One region of the Pantoea trifolii genome, then DNA from elsewhere that is predicted to be linked to it. Evidence: predicted binding sites of a transcription regulator. Region 1 holds the regulator's gene; the other holds the start of a gene.
What was found. Region 1 encodes sigma-54, which starts transcription at its own class of promoters, with help from an activator protein. Its sites were predicted from a motif close to GTTGGCACANNTTTCGCTNT; they were not measured.
Positions count from the first base shown of each region.

Region 2: a site for sigma-54 is predicted at 2,978-2,997, ahead of NQH49_RS17565 (gamma carbonic anhydrase family protein). Genes of this name have one in related genera too.

Region 1 is NZ_JANIET010000001.1:538,955-548,612, reverse strand. Features, by position in the region: gene lptC (LPS export ABC transporter periplasmic protein LptC) at 1-484, shown strand, start outside; gene lptA (lipopolysaccharide ABC transporter substrate-binding protein LptA) at 459-1,013, shown strand; gene lptB (LPS export ABC transporter ATP-binding protein) at 1,019-1,744, shown strand; gene rpoN (RNA polymerase factor sigma-54) at 1,793-3,232, shown strand; gene hpf (ribosome hibernation promoting factor) at 3,254-3,541, shown strand; gene ptsN (PTS IIA-like nitrogen regulatory protein PtsN) at 3,701-4,183, shown strand; gene rapZ (RNase adapter RapZ) at 4,236-5,090, shown strand; gene npr (PTS phosphocarrier protein NPr) at 5,087-5,359, shown strand; gene mtgA (monofunctional biosynthetic peptidoglycan transglycosylase) at 5,365-6,087, opposite strand; gene arcB (aerobic respiration two-component sensor histidine kinase ArcB) at 6,964-9,318, opposite strand.
Region 2 is NZ_JANIET010000001.1:3,786,743-3,796,400, reverse strand. Features, by position in the region: gene smg (DUF494 family protein Smg) at 1-350, shown strand, start outside; gene NQH49_RS17580 (DNA topoisomerase family protein) at 378-932, shown strand; gene tsaC (L-threonylcarbamoyladenylate synthase type 1 TsaC) at 929-1,504, shown strand; gene aroE (shikimate dehydrogenase) at 1,508-2,329, shown strand; gene NQH49_RS17565 (gamma carbonic anhydrase family protein) at 2,339-2,893, opposite strand; rRNA gene NQH49_RS17560 (16S ribosomal RNA) at 3,385-4,924, shown strand; tRNA gene NQH49_RS17555 (tRNA-Ile) at 4,998-5,074, shown strand; tRNA gene NQH49_RS17550 (tRNA-Ala) at 5,191-5,266, shown strand; rRNA gene NQH49_RS17545 (23S ribosomal RNA) at 5,468-8,373, shown strand; rRNA gene rrf (5S ribosomal RNA) at 8,479-8,594, shown strand; tRNA gene NQH49_RS17535 (tRNA-Thr) at 8,610-8,685, shown strand; rRNA gene rrf (5S ribosomal RNA) at 8,722-8,837, shown strand; gene NQH49_RS17525 (amino acid ABC transporter ATP-binding protein) at 8,988-9,658, opposite strand, start outside.

The DNA of each region.
Region 1 (9,658 bases):
CCGAACGCCGGTAGCAACCAACGATCAAGCGCCAACCTACACCAGCGAGAAATCGAACACGGTGGTGTATAACCCAACAGGCGCGCTGGGCTATAAGCTGGTCTCCGATAAAGTCACCTACTTTGCTGCCGATGAGATAAGTTGGTTCGATAATCCGGTGATGACCACCTATGACGTAAACAAAGTCGCGACATGGTCGGTGCGCGCCGATAAGGCAAAGCTGACTAAAGATCGTATGCTTTATCTTTATGGCAACGTTGTCGTCAATACCTTGACCCAGGATTCACAGCTTGAGCGCATCCTTACCGATAACGCTCAGGTTAATTTGGTCACCCAGGATGTGACATCTGACGATCAAGTCACCCTTTTTGGCCGCAGTTTTAATTCCACTGGCATGAAAATGCGCGGCAATTTACGGACGAAACACGCAGAGCTGCTTGAAAAGGTCAAAACTTCCTATGAAATTCAAAATGAACAAAAATAGCCTTAAGTTATTGCTGGTGGGTACGCTGCTGGCAACGAGCCTGCCTGCGCTGGCATTAACTGGCGACTCAGACAAGCCGGTGAATATTGACTCCGTCAACCAGGCGCTGGACCTGCAGGGCAACGTCGCGACCTTTACCGGCAACGTGATTGTGACCCAGGGTTCCATCAAGATTACCGCCGATAAAGTGGTCGTCACCCGTCCGGGCGGCGATAGCAAGAAAACCATCGTTGATGCTTACGGCACGCCAGCCACCTTCTATCAGATGCAGGATAACGGCAAGCCGGTGCAAGGCCACGCCAGTAAACTGCACTATGAACTGGCGAACGATTTTGTTGAACTGACCGGTAATGCCTTCATTCAGCAGCAGGACAGCAACATCAAAGGCGACCGCATCACTTACCTGGTGAAAGAGCAGAAGATGCAGGCGTTCAGCCAGGGTGACAGCAAGCGCGTGACCACCGTTCTGGTTCCGTCGCAGCTGCAGGACAAAAACGGTTCGTCCGCGAGCCCTAAAAAGAGTAACTGATTGCTATGGCAACACTAATCGCTGAGAACCTGGCGAAAGCCTACAAAGGCCGCCGCGTGGTGGAAGATGTTAGCCTGCAGGTAAAATCCGGCGAGATTGTCGGCCTGCTGGGCCCAAACGGTGCCGGTAAAACCACCACCTTTTACATGGTGGTCGGAATTGTGCCGCGCGATGCGGGCCGCATCATAATTGATGATGAAGACATCAGCATCCTGCCGCTGCATGCGCGCGCCCGTCGCGGTATCGGCTATCTGCCGCAGGAAGCCTCGATCTTCCGCCGCCTGAGCGTGTACGACAACCTGATGGCGGTGCTGCAGATCCGTGATGATCTGACAGAAGAGCAGCGTCAGGATCGTGCCAACGAGCTGATGGAAGAGTTCCATATAGGCCATCTGCGCGACAGCATGGGCCAGGCGCTGTCGGGTGGTGAACGCCGTCGTGTGGAAATTGCCCGCGCGCTGGCGGCTAATCCGAAATTCATCCTGCTGGATGAGCCTTTTGCCGGTGTTGACCCGATTTCGGTTATCGACATCAAAAAAATCATCGAGCATCTGCGTGACAGCGGCCTTGGCGTACTGATTACCGACCACAACGTGCGTGAAACCCTCGCGGTGTGTGAACGCGCGTATATCGTTAGCCAGGGTCATTTAATTGCCCATGGCACGCCTGATGAAATTCTTGTAGATGAGCAGGTTAAGCGTGTTTATTTGGGCGAAGAGTTCAGACTCTGATAAGGTGTCGTAACACCCTACGTTTGCTTAGGAAATTCTAACCGAATTATGAAGCAAGGTTTGCAACTCAGGCTCAGCCAACAGCTGGCGATGACTCCACAGTTGCAGCAAGCCATTCGCTTGCTGCAACTCTCTACGCTTGAACTCCAGCAAGAACTCCAACTGGCGCTGGAAAGCAATCCGCTGCTTGAACAAACCGATCTGCACGAAGAAATCGACGCGCGAGAATTTCAGGAACAAGAGAGTGATTCATTAGACACACGTGAAGCACTTGAACAGAAAGACATGCCTGAAGATCTCCCGCTCGACGCCACCTGGGACGAAATCTACACGGCGGGCACGCCGTCAGGCACCGGCACCGATTACCAGGATGACGAACTGCCAATCTATCAGGGCGAAACCACGCAATCGCTGCAGGATTATCTTATGTGGCAAGTGGAGTTAACGCCGTTCACTGATACCGATCGCGCCATCGCCACATCCATTGTTGATGCCATTGACGACACCGGCTATCTCACCGTCAACTTACAAGATATTTATGACAGTATTGGCGATGAAGAGCTGACGCTGGAAGAAGTTGAAGCCGTGCTCAAGCGCGTGCAGCGTTTTGATCCAGTCGGCGTTGGTGCCCGTGATTTGCGTGATTGCCTGTTAGTCCAGCTGTCGCAATATGATGCCGCCACGCCCATGCTGGCGGAAGCGCGCCTGATTGTGAGCGAACATCTTGATCTGCTGGCCAACCATGATTTCCGCAGCCTGATACGCGTAACCCGTCTGAAGGAAGAGGTGCTGAAGGAGGCGATGTTGCTGATTCAGTCACTGGATCCGCGCCCTGGCCAGTCAATCAATACCAGCGAACCGGAATATGTCATTCCCGATGTGCTGGTGCGTAAAATCAGCAAGCGCTGGACAGTTGAACTCAATTCCGACAGCATGCCGCGCCTGAAAATCAATCAGCAGTATGCTGCGATGGGCGGAGCTGGCCGTAATGAAAGCGATAATCAGTATATTCGTAGCAACTTACAGGAAGCCAAGTGGCTGATTAAGAGCCTGGAGAGCCGTAACGACACGCTGCTGAAAGTGACACGCTGTATCGTTGAACAGCAGCAGGCATTTTTTGAGCAGGGTGAGGAGTACATGCGTCCGATGGTGCTGGCGGATATCGCTCAGGCTGTTGATATGCACGAATCCACTATTTCCCGCGTGACCACGCAAAAGTATTTACACAGCCCGCGTGGCATCTTTGAACTGAAGTATTTTTTCTCCAGTCACGTCAACACCGAGGGCGGCGGCGAAGCCTCGTCTACGGCGATTCGTGCATTAGTGAAAAAATTGATCTCGGCGGAAAACCCCGCAAAACCCTTGAGCGACAGCAAACTGACCTCCATGTTATCCGAACAGGGCATCATGGTAGCGCGACGTACGGTTGCTAAATATCGCGAGTCTTTATCTATACCGCCATCAAACCAGCGTAAACAGCTGGTTTGACCGAACGAAGAAGGAAGACCTATGCAGCTAAACCTTACCGGACTTAATGTTGAGATTACCGAACCTCTGCGTGAATTTGTAAATACCAAATTTGCCAAACTGGAACACTATTTTGATCGTATCAATCAGGTTTATATTGTTCTGAAGGTTGAGAAGGTGACGCAGATTGCGGATGCAACACTGCACGTCAACGGCGGGGAGCTGCACGCCACATCGGAAGCGGAAGACATGTACGCGGCCATCGACGGGTTAATCGACAAGCTTTCCCGTCAGCTGACCAAACACAAAGACAAACTGAAAAAACACTAACCTTCACGCTTGCAGAGTGCTGACTGATTCGGCACTTAGAGCTTAATGGGGCGGATATTACCGCCCCGTTTTGTCATCTGCGCAAGCGCCAGCGGGCGAACGGCAATGAAATCAATCGCCTGAACCTCGCGGCTATGTGAACTCGCAAGTGAAACGATGATGAACAACGATCTAACACTGGAATTGAGCTCGGTCCTTTCACTGGACTGTACCCGTAGCGGCGTACACTGCCAGAGTAAAAAACGCGCGCTGGAAATTATCAGCGAGCTGGCAGCGAAGCAGCTCAATCTGCCGCACCAGACGCTTTTCGAAGCCATCCTGACCCGCGAACGTATGGGCAGTACCGGTATTGGCAACGGCATTGCCATTCCACATGGCAAGCTGGAGGAGGACACATTACGCGCTGTCGGCGTGTTTATCAGCCTCGATCAGCCTATCGCTTTTGATGCGGTAGACAATCAGCCGGTTGACCTGCTGTTTGCCCTGCTGGTACCTGCAGACCAGTGTAAAACCCACTTGCACACGCTTTCGCTGGTTGCCAAACGTCTGGCGGATAAAACCGTCTGTCGTCGTTTGCGTGCGGCACAGAGCGACGAAGAGCTCTACGCCATTATCACAGAAGCTCAGGAAGCACACTCTTAAGCGAGAAACACTTTTACCGGCCTGTTCGCCGGTTTAAAACGGGAGAAATGTGATGGTGCTGATGATCGTTAGCGGTCGGTCAGGCTCAGGAAAATCAGTCGCGCTGCGTGCCCTTGAAGATATGGGCTTTTACTGTGTCGACAACTTGCCGGTGGTTTTGCTGCCGGAGCTGGCGAATACCTTAACCGAACGCAATATCTCTGCGGCGGTCAGCATTGACGTGCGCAACATGCCGGAATCACCGGAAGTCTTTGAAGCCGCGCTCAACAATCTGCCTGATACCTTCTCGCCGCAACTGCTGTTTCTCGATACCGATCGCAACACGCTGATTCGCCGCTACAGCGATACGCGTCGTCTGCATCCGCTCTCCAGCAAAAATCTGTCGCTGGAGAGTGCTATCGATGAAGAGAATGATCTGCTGGAGCCGCTGCGCTCACGCGCCGATCTGATTATCGATACCTCCGAGATGTCGGTTCATGAATTGGCGGAGATGCTGCGCACGCGCCTGCTGGGCAAGCGCGAGCGTGAACTCACCATGGTGTTTGAGTCATTCGGCTTCAAACACGGCATTCCAATCGACGCCGATTATGTCTTCGATGTGCGCTTCCTGCCGAACCCGCATTGGGATCCCAAACTGCGTCCGATGACCGGCCTGGATCGTCCGGTTGCCGCCTTCCTCGATCGCCACACCGAAGTACATAACTTTATCTATCAAACGCGCAGCTACCTGGAACTGTGGCTGCCGATGCTGGAAACCAACAACCGCAGCTATCTCACCGTCGCCATCGGCTGTACTGGCGGGAAGCACCGCTCAGTGTATATCGCTGAACAATTGGCGGATTATTTCCGTTCACGCGGTAAAAACGTGCAATCTCGTCATCGCACTCTGGAAAAACGTAAATCATGACCGTGAAGCAAACCGTTGAGATTCGTAACAAGCTGGGCATGCACGCGCGCCCGGCAATGAAGCTGTTCGAGCTGGTGCAGAGTTTTGATGCTGAAGTGTTGCTGCGTAACGAATCGGGCACCGAAGCCGAAGCCAGCAGCGTGATTGCGCTGCTGATGCTCGACTCAGCGAAAGGCGGCCATATTGAGATTGAAGCCAGCGGCCCGCAGGAAGAGCAGGCGCTGGCAGCGGTTATAGAACTGTTTGAAGCGGGCTTTGACGAAGATTAAACCTATCAATGCAGCTTGTATCGGTTGAGGAAACCTTCGCCGCCCAACTGGCGCATCTGCCGCATAATCCACTGCTGGCGCTGCCGCGTGTAGCCTGAAGGCGCATCAGCGCGGAAACGGATCGGATTGGGCAGAACCGCTGCCAGTAATGCCGCTTCAGACATCGTCAGACGGCTGGCGGGTTTGTGGAAATAGCGCTGTGAAGCCTCTTCCACGCCAAACACGCCGTCGCCAAATTCTGCGATATTGAGATAAACCGTCAGGATACGCCTCTTAGTCCACACGGTTTCGATTCCCACCGTTAATCCTGCTTCCAGCCCTTTACGCAACCAGCTGCGACCATCCCACAGCAACAGGTTTTTCGCCGTCTGCTGCGAAAGGGTTGAAGCGCCGCGCATGCGTTCATTGCCATCGTTATCCAGCACTGACTGGATAGCATCAACATCAAAGCCCCAATGCTCAGGGAACTTTTGATCTTCAGAGGCGATAACCGCTAATGCCATCCATGGCGAGATCTCGTCCATGCCGACCCAATCCGAGTGCGCCACATAATCAAAACGCCCGGTAAACCAGGCGCCGATTTGCCGTTCCACCATCACCGCCGAGAACGGTACCGGTAAAAATGCAAACAGCAAAATGCCCGCTAACCAGATGCCAAGCCAGGCCAGCAGCACTTTAGCAATCAGCACTTTAATACGTTTTCCCAGTGTCCCTTTACTCTTGCTCATGCAATTTTCTCTTACCTGTTCCCTGTATTAATCAATCACCCAAGTCACAATAGCGAATACCAACGATTAACCACTAAATTTTATCCTCAGACAGGTAAAGACGTCTGGAAAATTGTTGCCATTGTAATCAGTGTTCCTCTATTAGAGCCAATCACATCAAGCACTTCCGCCAAAAAGGAATCGGTTCCATAACGATAAATAGATCAAATGCTGCATGCATGGACACTTAACTGAATGTGATATCGCTCACGCAAATTCTTTCATGATACTTAACTATCAATTTTACTGTTGTTCGAACATGTTCATTGATAACAGAGACCATTCTGAAAAATGCCACCAAATCTGTACGATCCTGCGCACATTCGACCTCACGGATGGTAAAGCGATTTACCGCACGTTTGGTTTACATTATTCAATAAACTCTAAACTGGAACTTTCCGTTTAAGGTTTCCAAAACGTTTTGGATAAGCCGTCGAAAAATCTGTTTTTACCTATAAACATCAGAGTGTTAATCTCACTTAACCTCAATTTTTTGTCAGAATCAGATTTTCCATGCTTCCACCCGGATTTTCTTGTGGCTCACTGAAGCAAAACCAGGCTAAAAGCAGAACATTTGGTCAAAAAAGGTGCAATATGGCAAAGAAATTAATTCCTTGCTTGACTGTGTCATCAAATTAATGTTTTCTGTATTTAATCGCTGCTCAACATCACACAATTTAATGAATCTTGTCGCAAGCATTGGCGAATTTGTTAAGGTGATTTTGGAGCGTTAACCAATACCGAACTGTTGCTTTCTTATTCGATTTCTAATAATAGCAACAGTACCCATTTCCCTGGTGTTGGCGCAGTATTCGCGCACCCCAGTTTCGACTGGGGTCATTTTTTTCTAACGTCCTGTAATTTTTCCCGCTCAGCGACCCATTCGCGTAAAACGTTCACGTCTCTGAGCCATTCCTGTTTTAATTCGTCGACCCACTCTTGCACATTGTCCCACCACGCTGGCAATTCTGGCGACTGAATCTGTTTCGCTAGCTGCTGCAAATGCAGTAAGCCAACCGAACCTGCTGCACCTTTGATCTTGTGTCCTTCTTCAGCAATGCCTTTTTGGTCGCGCGCCATCATGTTGGAATCCAGCACGTCGAGATAACCCGGCATCATCTGCTCAAACATAGTGAGGCTTTGGGTAATCAATCCTGGGCCAACCAGCTCAATGTATTGCTCCAGCATCGTCACATCTAACAGCGTACGCGACTGTGCGTCTGATGAATCGACGGCAATCTCTTCCTGTTCCGGCTGATAATCCCAGAACTTCTTGATCACCGCCGTCAGCGCTGGCACGGCAAGCGGTTTGCTCAACACATCATCCATGCCGGCATCGAGATACTCTTTTTTGTCTTTCAGGACGTTGGCGGTCAATGCCACCAGCGGCGGCAGCGCCACATCTGCATAACGCTGATGGATGGCACGCGACACGTCGAGGCCGGTCATATCCGGTAGCTGAATATCGAGCAGCACCAGATCGAACTCCTGCGGATCAAACATCGCCAGCGCATCCGTTCCGGTCATCGCGACGTCGACGCTGCAGCCCAGCTTCTCCAGCACCGAACGCGCTACAATGACGTTGAGCTCGATATCTTCCACCAACAACACGTGCAGCGCCGGCAATGGCATGCTGTCATCCAGATTGTCGTCTTCCACTTCCTCAGCGACGCGTGGCGCGTTGATCTCGACGGTAAAGCAGGAACCCTGCCCCGCGACGCTACTGACGCTGATATCGCCGCCCATCGCCTGTGCCAGACGACGCGAGACCGCCAAACCGATGCCGGTGCCCGTCGCCGGTTTGCCACCGTGCTGATCTTTCACCTGGTAATACATCGCGAAGATCTTGTCCTGCTCTTCCTGCGGAATGCCCATACCGGAATCCTGCACTTCAAAGTGCAGCGTTTCATCCTGACGATAGGCGACGCGCACCACAATCTCGCCCTGCTGGGTAAATTTCACGGCGTTGCCAATCAGGTTCCACAGAATCTGACGCAAGCGCGTACCATCCGCCGAGATTTTATGCGGCAGCGGCAGCTCTGGCGCCATGACAAACTTCAGCCCTTTTGGCTGCGCCAGCAGACCGGAGAGGTTTTCCAGATCGGCGAGAAAGCCGGTGAAATCCAGCGGCTGATTATCCAGCTGCACTTTGCGGCGCTCGATTTTGTCCACTTCGATCACATCATTGAAGATGTTGCCCAGCGTGATGGCTGAAACGTGAATGGTTTTGAGGTACTTGAGTTGCTCCTGATTGAGGTCGGTATCCAGCAGGATGCGACTCAGCCCAACGATGCCATTCAGCGGCGTACGCAGCTCGTGGCTGATAGTTGAAATAAAGGTGGTCTTCTCACGGCTGGCGTTCTCCAGCGCGTCCTGATAGCGCTTACGCTCGGTAATATCGCGGCCAAAGCCCATCAGGCCACTGCGTTTACCCACGCGATCGTAATAGGGCACTTTGCGGATTTCGAAACAGGCTTTGCGCCCATCGGGATATTGCAGCCACTGTTCGTACGTCAGCGATACATTGTGGCGGAACACCTTCTCATCGGTTTCCAGCACTTTAGTAGCGGCTTCGTCATCGTAGATATCGCGCGGAGTCAGGCCAATCAGCTGCTTTTCGCTCATGCCGGTTAGCAGTTCCATGGCGCGGTTACAGCCGGAGAACTGCTTATCAATGTTGCGGTAGAACACCAAATCCGGTGATGCATCCAGGAAAGAGCGCAGGAAGGAGGATTGCTGTTCCAGCTCGATTTGCGCCTGCTCGCGTCGTGCCATCTCTTCGCGCAGCTTATCCATCACCTGCTCACGCGCCTGCTCAGCTTTAATACGATCGTTAATTTCCTGATTAAGCTGGGTGATGGTCTCCTTCATCTGCTGATTAAGCTCAAGATCGCGCGTACGCATCTCTTCCAGCTTATCCACCAGTTTTGACAGGCGTTGGCGCGACTCTTCCAGCTGATCGACCACCACCGAGAGGAAATAGACTGCCCAGGGCGTAATCAACAGACCGAAGAAGATGGAGCGGACAACGTCGATGCTTTCCACATGTCCGCGCAACACCATGGTGACGGCCATCTGCACCACCATCGCCAGTACGACCAGCGCCGAGGCTAACAGCAGCGAAAAGCGTACCAGGCCGAGTTTGACCATCAAATCAACGTAGTACTGCGCTAAAAGACGAATCTGTTTCATTACGAGCTCCCTGAACGAAATCTGGCTCATGATAGCGTAATTATCGCTGCGCTGCCCCGCTTCACCCGCCCATATCGCGCGGGTTATGCCCTGTAATGGTGCATCGTAGCGCGATTTCGCCGACGTTCCCTTCTATATGCGCAAAGCGCTTGACTAATTCTGCCAACTGAATAATCTGGAGGGCCGCGCTTTTGCGGGCCTTATCTCAACATCCTGTGCTAATCAGCACCCTGGCAGCCATTTGCCCTGATGGTTGCACCTCTTTATTGCATACCCATTCAACTTAAGTGATTTATTAAGCACGCCGCGCGTAATTAATTTTACTAATGGCAGCCCCATT
Region 2 (9,658 bases), 3.2 Mb from region 1:
ATGCGTTGAATTGGCTTGAACGGTTAGCGGATTATCAGGAAGGCTTGGTTGCGCCTGTACTCATGGCAAACGATCCGCTCTCAATGCGAATCTACACCGAAGAGGAAAACCAGCGCTTAGATGCAGAATGTCGCGGTTTTATTTTGTTCCTGGAACAGGTCCAGGTGCTGAATATGGAAACGCGCGAAATGGTCATCGAACGTGTAATGGCCCTTGATACCCTCGAATTCGATCTTGAAGATCTCAAATGGGTAGTGTTGATGGTGCTGTTTAACATCCCAGGATGTGAAAACGCCTATCAGCAAATGGAAGAACTGTTATTCGACGTCAATGAAGGTATGCTGCATTAATAATCTGCGATTGATGCAACCGGTAATATGAGTAAATCAGCACTATTCTCCGTGCCTAAACACGATCCCTGCCCCGCTTGCGGGGCAGAATTAGTTATACGTTCTGGCAAACACGGCCCTTTTCTGGGGTGTGTGAATTATCCCACCTGCGATTACATCCGCCCGCTGAAAAGTCAGGGAGATGGTCATGTCGTTAAAGTACTGGAAGGCCATGCGTGCCCGCAGTGTGGCGCAGACAAAGTTCTGCGTCAGGGACGATTTGGCATGTTCGTGGGTTGCAGTCATTATCCGGAATGTGATTACACCGAAACCATCGATAAGCCAGATGAAACAGCTATCGCCTGTCCGCAATGTCAGAACGGTAAACTGGTACAACGGCGCTCGCGCTATGGCAAAACCTTCTACTCCTGCGATCGCTATCCAGATTGTCAGTTTGCCCTTAACGCAGCGCCGGTTGAAGGCGTTTGCCCGCATTGCCAGTTCCCATTATTAATAGAGAAGAAAACCGCACAAGGCATGAAGCGCTTCTGCGCCAGCAAACGCTGCGGTAAGCCTATCGTCCAGGACGAATCATCATCATGAAGCCAAGTCAGTATTCAGCGGGTAGTCTCGATTATTGCATTGAGAAACTACAGCAACAGGAAGTTATCGCCTATCCAACCGAAGCCGTGTTTGGATTGGGCTGCGATCCCGACAGTGAAGAAGCCGTAATGGCGCTTTTGGCGCTCAAGCAGCGTCCAGTCGAGAAGGGACTCATTTTGATTGCAGCCGATTACGCGCAGCTGGAACCTTATATCGCGGATCGTGAACTCTCGGTGCTGCAGCGCGAACGTATGTTTGAAAGTTGGCCTGGCCCGGTAACCTATGTGGTGCCCGCCTCGCCACATACGCCGCGCTGGTTAACCGGGCGTTTTGACTCTCTGGCCATCCGCGTTAGCGATCATCCGCACGTACAGGCTTTGTGTCGTGGTTTTGGTAAACCTCTGGTTTCGACCAGCGCCAATCTTTCCGGCGAACCGCCATGCCGTAATGCGGATGAGGTTGCTAAGCAATTTGGTCCGCAGTTCCCGGTCTTGCATGCTGAAACAGGTGGGCGACTGAATCCTTCTGAAATCCGCGACGTCATTAGCGGTGAACTTATCCGTCAGGGCTAATACATGGAAAATTTTGCCGTTTTTGGTCATCCCATTGCGCATAGCAAATCTCCTTTCATTCACCGCCTGTTCGCTGAGCAAACTGGCATTGAGCATCGATATGGCAAGGAGTGCGCGCCACTTGAGGGATTTCCACAGTCGATCGCGGATTTTTTTGCGCAAGGCGGTAAAGGTGCCAATGTCACACTGCCTTTTAAACAGCAGGCGTGGGAATTTGCCGATGAGCTCAGTGAGCGCGCGGCATTATCTGGTGCGGTTAATACCTTAAAGAAAGATGCGCAGGGCAAGATCTTCGGGGATAACACGGATGGCATCGGCTTGCTCAGCGATCTGGAACGATTGCAGATGATCCATCCCGGCGATCAAATTCTGCTGGTGGGCGCCGGTGGTGCTGCGCGTGGTGTGATCCTGCCTCTGCTTTCATTCGGATGTTCGCTGGTGGTGGTGAATCGCACCGTGGAACGCGCCGAGCAGCTGGTAGAGATTTTCCAGCATAGCGGGGATATTAAAGCGGCCAGCTTAGAGCAATTAGCAGATCAGCAATTTGATCTGATCATTAATGCGACCTCAAGTGGTGTTGATGGCAAAGTTCCGGCGTTGGCCACATCGCTAATTCATGCGCAAACGCGGTGCTACGACATGTTTTATCAACAAGGTTTGACACCATTCTTAGTGTGGTGTCAGCAGCAGGGCGCGCAGCAGCTGGCGGATGGCGTTGGTATGTTAGTGGGTCAAGCCGCTCATGCTTTCCATTTATGGCATGGCGTGATGCCAGAGATCACGCCAGTGATTGCCAAACTAAAGCAGTCGATGCAGCAGGGATAAGGTTGGCTATCAGGGATGAGTTTGGCTTTCCTGATCGAGATATTCATTCTTCCAACCCACATAGTTGTTGGACGAATAAAGCAGCCCGGCAATCTCCGCTTCACTGAGTGGGCGCACTTGTTTAACCGGGCTGCCTAAATACAGGTAGCCACTTTCCAGCCGTTTACCTGGCGGCACCAAACTGCCAGCGCCAATCATCACATCATCTTCAACGATCACGCCGTCCAGTAGAATGGATCCCATACCAACCAGTACGCGATTGCCGATAGTACAGCCGTGCAGCATCGCCTTATGCCCTACTGTGACATCTTCGCCGACAATCAGCGGATAACCTTCTGGGTTGCTGGTGGACTTGTGAGTGACATGCAGTACGCTGCCATCCTGAATATTGCTTCTTTTACCTATCATCACTTTATTGACGTCACCGCGAATAGCAACCAGCGACCAGATGCTGACGTCATCGGCAAGTTGTACTTCACCCACCACCACGCTGCTGCTGTCGATCATCACGCGGTCGCCTTGTTGCGGAAAATGGTTCTTATAAGGTCGTAGGGCTGTAGACATGAGCTTCTCCTTTTACGTTTTTACCAAGCCTGCGGCTTAAAAGTCGGATAAACAAGATGATTTTTGAGCGGATCGCTCGCGATCGCAGCGAAAAGAGTGAAAACTCGGCAGTCGATTAAAAAGATCGAAAAAAGGGGTTGTGCAAAAAATTCGGATCCCTATAATGCGCCACCACTGAGACGGCAAAGCGGCAACGCAGACGGCTCAGCAGGGAGTGAAGAAATTCATCCCGCCGGATGAAAACGCTGAAAAAAGTGTTTGACTCCGAAGGAGAGTAGCGTAGTATACGCCACCTCGCGACAGACGGTTCAGCCGCTGCTCGCAACGCTCTTTAACAATTTATCAGACAATCTGTGTGGGCACTCGCAGGATTGATATCAGCGTCTTAGGACGCAACAAAATATCAAAGCCTCACGAGTGAACACATAATGAAATTCATTATGACGTTTTACAGATGAGCACCGCTGAACTTGTTTCAGCAAATCAAACTTAAATTGAAGAGTTTGATCATGGCTCAGATTGAACGCTGGCGGCAGGCCTAACACATGCAAGTCGAACGGTAGCACAGAGAGCTTGCTCTCGGGTGACGAGTGGCGGACGGGTGAGTAATGTCTGGGAAACTGCCCGATGGAGGGGGATAACTACTGGAAACGGTAGCTAATACCGCATAACGTCGCAAGACCAAAGTGGGGGACCTTCGGGCCTCACACCATCGGATGTGCCCAGATGGGATTAGCTAGTAGGTGGGGTAATGGCTCACCTAGGCGACGATCCCTAGCTGGTCTGAGAGGATGACCAGCCACACTGGAACTGAGACACGGTCCAGACTCCTACGGGAGGCAGCAGTGGGGAATATTGCACAATGGGCGCAAGCCTGATGCAGCCATGCCGCGTGTATGAAGAAGGCCTTCGGGTTGTAAAGTACTTTCAGCGGGGAGGAAGGCGGTGAAGTTAATAGCTTCACCGATTGACGTTACCCGCAGAAGAAGCACCGGCTAACTCCGTGCCAGCAGCCGCGGTAATACGGAGGGTGCAAGCGTTAATCGGAATTACTGGGCGTAAAGCGCACGCAGGCGGTCTGTCAAGTCGGATGTGAAATCCCCGGGCTTAACCTGGGAACTGCATTCGAAACTGGCAGGCTAGAGTCTTGTAGAGGGGGGTAGAATTCCAGGTGTAGCGGTGAAATGCGTAGAGATCTGGAGGAATACCGGTGGCGAAGGCGGCCCCCTGGACAAAGACTGACGCTCAGGTGCGAAAGCGTGGGGAGCAAACAGGATTAGATACCCTGGTAGTCCACGCCGTAAACGATGTCGACTTGGAGGTTGTTCCCTTGAGGAGTGGCTTCCGGAGCTAACGCGTTAAGTCGACCGCCTGGGGAGTACGGCCGCAAGGTTAAAACTCAAATGAATTGACGGGGGCCCGCACAAGCGGTGGAGCATGTGGTTTAATTCGATGCAACGCGAAGAACCTTACCTACTCTTGACATCCACGGAATTTAGCAGAGATGCTTTAGTGCCTTCGGGAACCGTGAGACAGGTGCTGCATGGCTGTCGTCAGCTCGTGTTGTGAAATGTTGGGTTAAGTCCCGCAACGAGCGCAACCCTTATCCTTTGTTGCCAGCGGTTCGGCCGGGAACTCAAAGGAGACTGCCAGTGATAAACTGGAGGAAGGTGGGGATGACGTCAAGTCATCATGGCCCTTACGAGTAGGGCTACACACGTGCTACAATGGCGCATACAAAGAGAAGCGACCTCGCGAGAGCAAGCGGACCTCATAAAGTGCGTCGTAGTCCGGATCGGAGTCTGCAACTCGACTCCGTGAAGTCGGAATCGCTAGTAATCGTAGATCAGAATGCTACGGTGAATACGTTCCCGGGCCTTGTACACACCGCCCGTCACACCATGGGAGTGGGTTGCAAAAGAAGTAGGTAGCTTAACCTTCGGGAGGGCGCTTACCACTTTGTGATTCATGACTGGGGTGAAGTCGTAACAAGGTAACCGTAGGGGAACCTGCGGTTGGATCACCTCCTTACCTGAAGATACCTTCCCGCGCAGTGCTCACACAGATTGTCTGATGAAATTAAAGAAGAGCGTAAAACGCCTGCAGGCTTGTAGCTCAGGTGGTTAGAGCGCACCCCTGATAAGGGTGAGGTCGGTGGTTCAAGTCCACTCAGGCCTACCAAATTCTTCCAGTTTCCGCGTTGTGCCGATAGCTCGCATACTTGAGTATGCTTCGCATCGACACGCCTTGAACCTGAAAGAATTCTCCTGGTAAGCACGCGTTTTGCAAAACTCTATGGGGCTATAGCTCAGCTGGGAGAGCGCCTGCCTTGCACGCAGGAGGTCAGCGGTTCGATCCCGCTTAGCTCCACCATCAACGACCCCACGTTGATAACTAACTTCAGAATGTATCCTCGGGTACATTGCGAAGTTATTGCTCTTTAACAATCCGGAACAAGCTGAAAATTGAAACGACGTGTTGGTTCATTTCTCCGTAATAAGAAATGAATAACAACATGTTCGAGTCTCTCAATGCCTGCAGTCCGCAGCGTTGCAAAACGCCTGTGGGTTGTGAGGTTAAGCGACTAAGCGTACACGGTGGATGCCCTGGCAGTCAGAGGCGATGAAGGACGTGCTAATCTGCGTAAAGCGTCGGTAAGGTGATATGAACCGCTACAGCCGACGATGTCCGAATGGGGAAACCCGGTGCACTCAGTGCATCATCGCAACATGAATACATAGTGTTGCGAGGCGAACCTGGGGAACTGAAACATCTAAGTACCCAGAGGAAAAGAAATCAACCGAGATTCCCCCAGTAGCGGCGAGCGAACGGGGAACAGCCCAGAACCTGAATCAGTTTGTGCGTTAGTGGAAGCGTCTGGAAAGTCGCGCGATACCGGGTGATAGCCCCGTACACGAAAGTGCACATACTGTGAGTTCGAAGAGTAGGGCGGGACACGTGGTATCCTGTCTGAATATGGGGGGACCATCCTCCAAGGCTAAATACTCCTGACTGACCGATAGTGAACCAGTACCGTGAGGGAAAGGCGAAAAGAACCCCGGCGAGGGGAGTGAAACAGAACCTGAAACCGTGTACGTACAAGCAGTGGGAGCCTCTTTAATGGGGTGACTGCGTACCTTTTGTATAATGGGTCAGCGACTTATATTCTGTAGCAAGGTTAACCGTATAGGGGAGCCGCAGGGAAACCGAGTCTTAACTGGGCGTTAAGTTGCAGGGTATAGACCCGAAACCCGGTGATCTAGCCATGGGCAGGTTGAAGGTTGGGTAACACTAACTGGAGGACCGAACCGACTAATGTTGAAAAATTAGCGGATGACTTGTGGCTGGGGGTGAAAGGCCAATCAAACCGGGAGATAGCTGGTTCTCCCCGAAAGCTATTTAGGTAGCGCCTCGTGAACTCATCTTCGGGGGTAGAGCACTGTTTCGGCTAGGGGGCCATCCCGGCTTACCAACCCGATGCAAACTGCGAATACCGAAGAATGTTATCACGGGAGACACACGGCGGGTGCTAACGTCCGTCGTGAAGAGGGAAACAACCCAGACCGCCAGCTAAGGTCCCAAAGTCATGGTTAAGTGGGAAACGATGTGGGAAGGCACAGACAGCCAGGATGTTGGCTTAGAAGCAGCCATCATTTAAAGAAAGCGTAATAGCTCACTGGTCGAGTCGGCCTGCGCGGAAGATGTAACGGGGCTAAACCATGCACCGAAGCTGCGGCAGCGACACTATGTGTTGTTGGGTAGGGGAGCGTTCTGTAAGCCGTTGAAGGTGTGCTGTGAGGCATGCTGGAGGTATCAGAAGTGCGAATGCTGACATAAGTAACGATAAAGCGGGTGAAAAGCCCGCTCGCCGGAAGACCAAGGGTTCCTGTTCAACGTTAATCGGAGCAGGGTGAGTCGACCCCTAAGGCGAGGCTGAAAAGCGTAGTCGATGGGAAGCAGGTTAATATTCCTGCACTTGGTGTTACTGCGAAGGGGGGACGGAGAAGGCTAGGTTATCCGGGCGACGGTTGTCCCGGTTTAAGCGTGTAGGCTGATATCTTTGGTAAATCCGGGATATCTTAAGGCTGAGGCGTGACGACGAGCCACTACGGTGGTGAAGTAACTGATGCCCTGCTTCCAGGAAAAGCCTCTAAGCTCCAGGTAACACGAAATCGTACCCCAAACCGACACAGGTGGTCAGGTAGAGAATACCAAGGCGCTTGAGAGAACTCGGGTGAAGGAACTAGGCAAAATGGTGCCGTAACTTCGGGAGAAGGCACGCTGGCGCGTAGGTGAAGGGACTTGCTCCCGGAGCTGAAGCCAGTCGAAGATACCAGCTGGCTGCAACTGTTTATTAAAAACACAGCACTGTGCAAACACGAAAGTGGACGTATACGGTGTGACGCCTGCCCGGTGCCGGAAGGTTAATTGATGGGGTTATCCGCAAGGAGAAGCTCTTGATCGAAGCCCCGGTAAACGGCGGCCGTAACTATAACGGTCCTAAGGTAGCGAAATTCCTTGTCGGGTAAGTTCCGACCTGCACGAATGGCGTAATGATGGCCAGGCTGTCTCCACCCGAGACTCAGTGAAATTGAAATCGCTGTGAAGATGCAGTGTACCCGCGGCAAGACGGAAAGACCCCGTGAACCTTTACTATAGCTTGACACTGAACATTGAGCCTTGATGTGTAGGATAGGTGGGAGGCTTTGAAGCGTGGACGCCAGTCTGCGTGGAGCCAACCTTGAAATACCACCCTTTAATGTTTGATGTTCTAACGTAGGCCCGTAATCCGGGCTGCGGACAGTGTCTGGTGGGTAGTTTGACTGGGGCGGTCTCCTCCCAAAGAGTAACGGAGGAGCACGAAGGTTGGCTAATCCTGGTCGGACATCAGGAGGTTAGTGCAATGGCATAAGCCAGCTTGACTGCGAGAGTGACGGCTCGAGCAGGTGCGAAAGCAGGTCATAGTGATCCGGTGGTTCTGAATGGAAGGGCCATCGCTCAACGGATAAAAGGTACTCCGGGGATAACAGGCTGATACCGCCCAAGAGTTCATATCGACGGCGGTGTTTGGCACCTCGATGTCGGCTCATCACATCCTGGGGCTGAAGTAGGTCCCAAGGGTACGGCTGTTCGCCGTTTAAAGTGGTACGCGAGCTGGGTTTAGAACGTCGTGAGACAGTTCGGTCCCTATCTGCCGTGGGCGCTGGAGAATTGAGGGGGGTTGCTCCTAGTACGAGAGGACCGGAGTGAACGCACCACTGGTGTTCGGGTTGTCATGCCAATGGCACTGCCCGGTAGCTAAGTGCGGAAAAGATAAGTGCTGAAAGCATCTAAGCACGAAACTTGCCCCGAGATGAGTTCTCCCTGACTCCTTGAGAGTCCTGAAGGGACGTTGAAGACTACGACGTTGATAGGCCGGATGTGTAAGCGCAGCGATGCGTTGAGCTAACCGGTACTAATGACCCGTGAGGCTTAACCTTACAACGCCAGAGGCGTTTTGGTCTGAGAGACCGGATTTTCAGCTTGTTTTACGGATTAAAGATTTAGCAGAAGCGGATGTTATTCGTTTTTGCGCAAAGAATTTGCCTGGCGGCTTTAGCGCGGTGGTCCCACCTGACCCCATGCCGAACTCAGAAGTGAAACGCCGTAGCGCCGATGGTAGTGTGGGGTCTCCCCATGCGAGAGTAGGGAACTGCCAGGCATCAAATTAAAGTGTGCTGATATGGCTCAGTTGGTAGAGCGCACCCTTGGTAAGGGTGAGGTCCCCAGTTCGACTCTGGGTATCAGCACCAGTTTTAAAGCGTGAGTTCGGTAAATTACAGAATTTGCCTGGCGGCTTTAGCGCGGTGGTCCCACCTGACCCCATGCCGAACTCAGAAGTGAAACGCCGTAGCGCCAATGGTAGTGTGGGGTCTCCCCATGCGAGAGTAGGGAACTGCCAGGCATCAAACACAAAAGCCCTGAACGAAAGTTCAGGGCTTTTTTGTATGCATCAAAACCGTCTATGCCCGCCAAAAGCACCCCATTAAAATTGCAGTTATAAAAAAGCCCCTGCTTTGCAGCAGAGGCGCTTTTCAATCTCACTATCTGGATATTAATGAATAACCTGCGACAGAAACGCACGCGTACGTTCTGATTTCGGGTTAGCGAAGAACTCCTGAGGTGGAGCTTCTTCCACGATTTCACCGCGATCCATAAAGATCACGCGATCCGCCACGGTACGCGCAAATCCCATCTCATGGGTAACACACAGCATGGTCATGCCATCTTCTGCCAGGCCAATCATCGTATCGAGCACCTCTTTGACCATCTCAGGATCGAGCGCTGAAGTTGGCTCATCAAACAGCATAATTTTCGGCTTCATACAGAGTGAACGAGCGATAGCCACGCGCTGCTGCTGACCACCCGAAAGCTGGCCGGGAAACTTATGCGCATGCTCGGCAATGCGCACACGCTGGAGGTAATGCATGGCCAACTCTTCCGCTTCTTTCTTCGGCATTTTGCGTACCCAAATCGGCGCCAGCGTACAGTTTTGCAGAACCGTGAGATGCGGGAAAAGATTGAAATGCTGGAAAACCATACCTACTTCGGTACGAACGCGTTCGATATTGCGCACATCGTGATTGAGATGGATACCATCCACCACGATACGTCCTTGCTGATGTTCTTCGAGGTGGTTGATGCAACGAATTGTCGTCGATTTACCCGAACCAGAAGGTCCGCACAGTACGATACGTTCACGTGGTTTTACTTTTAGGTTGATGT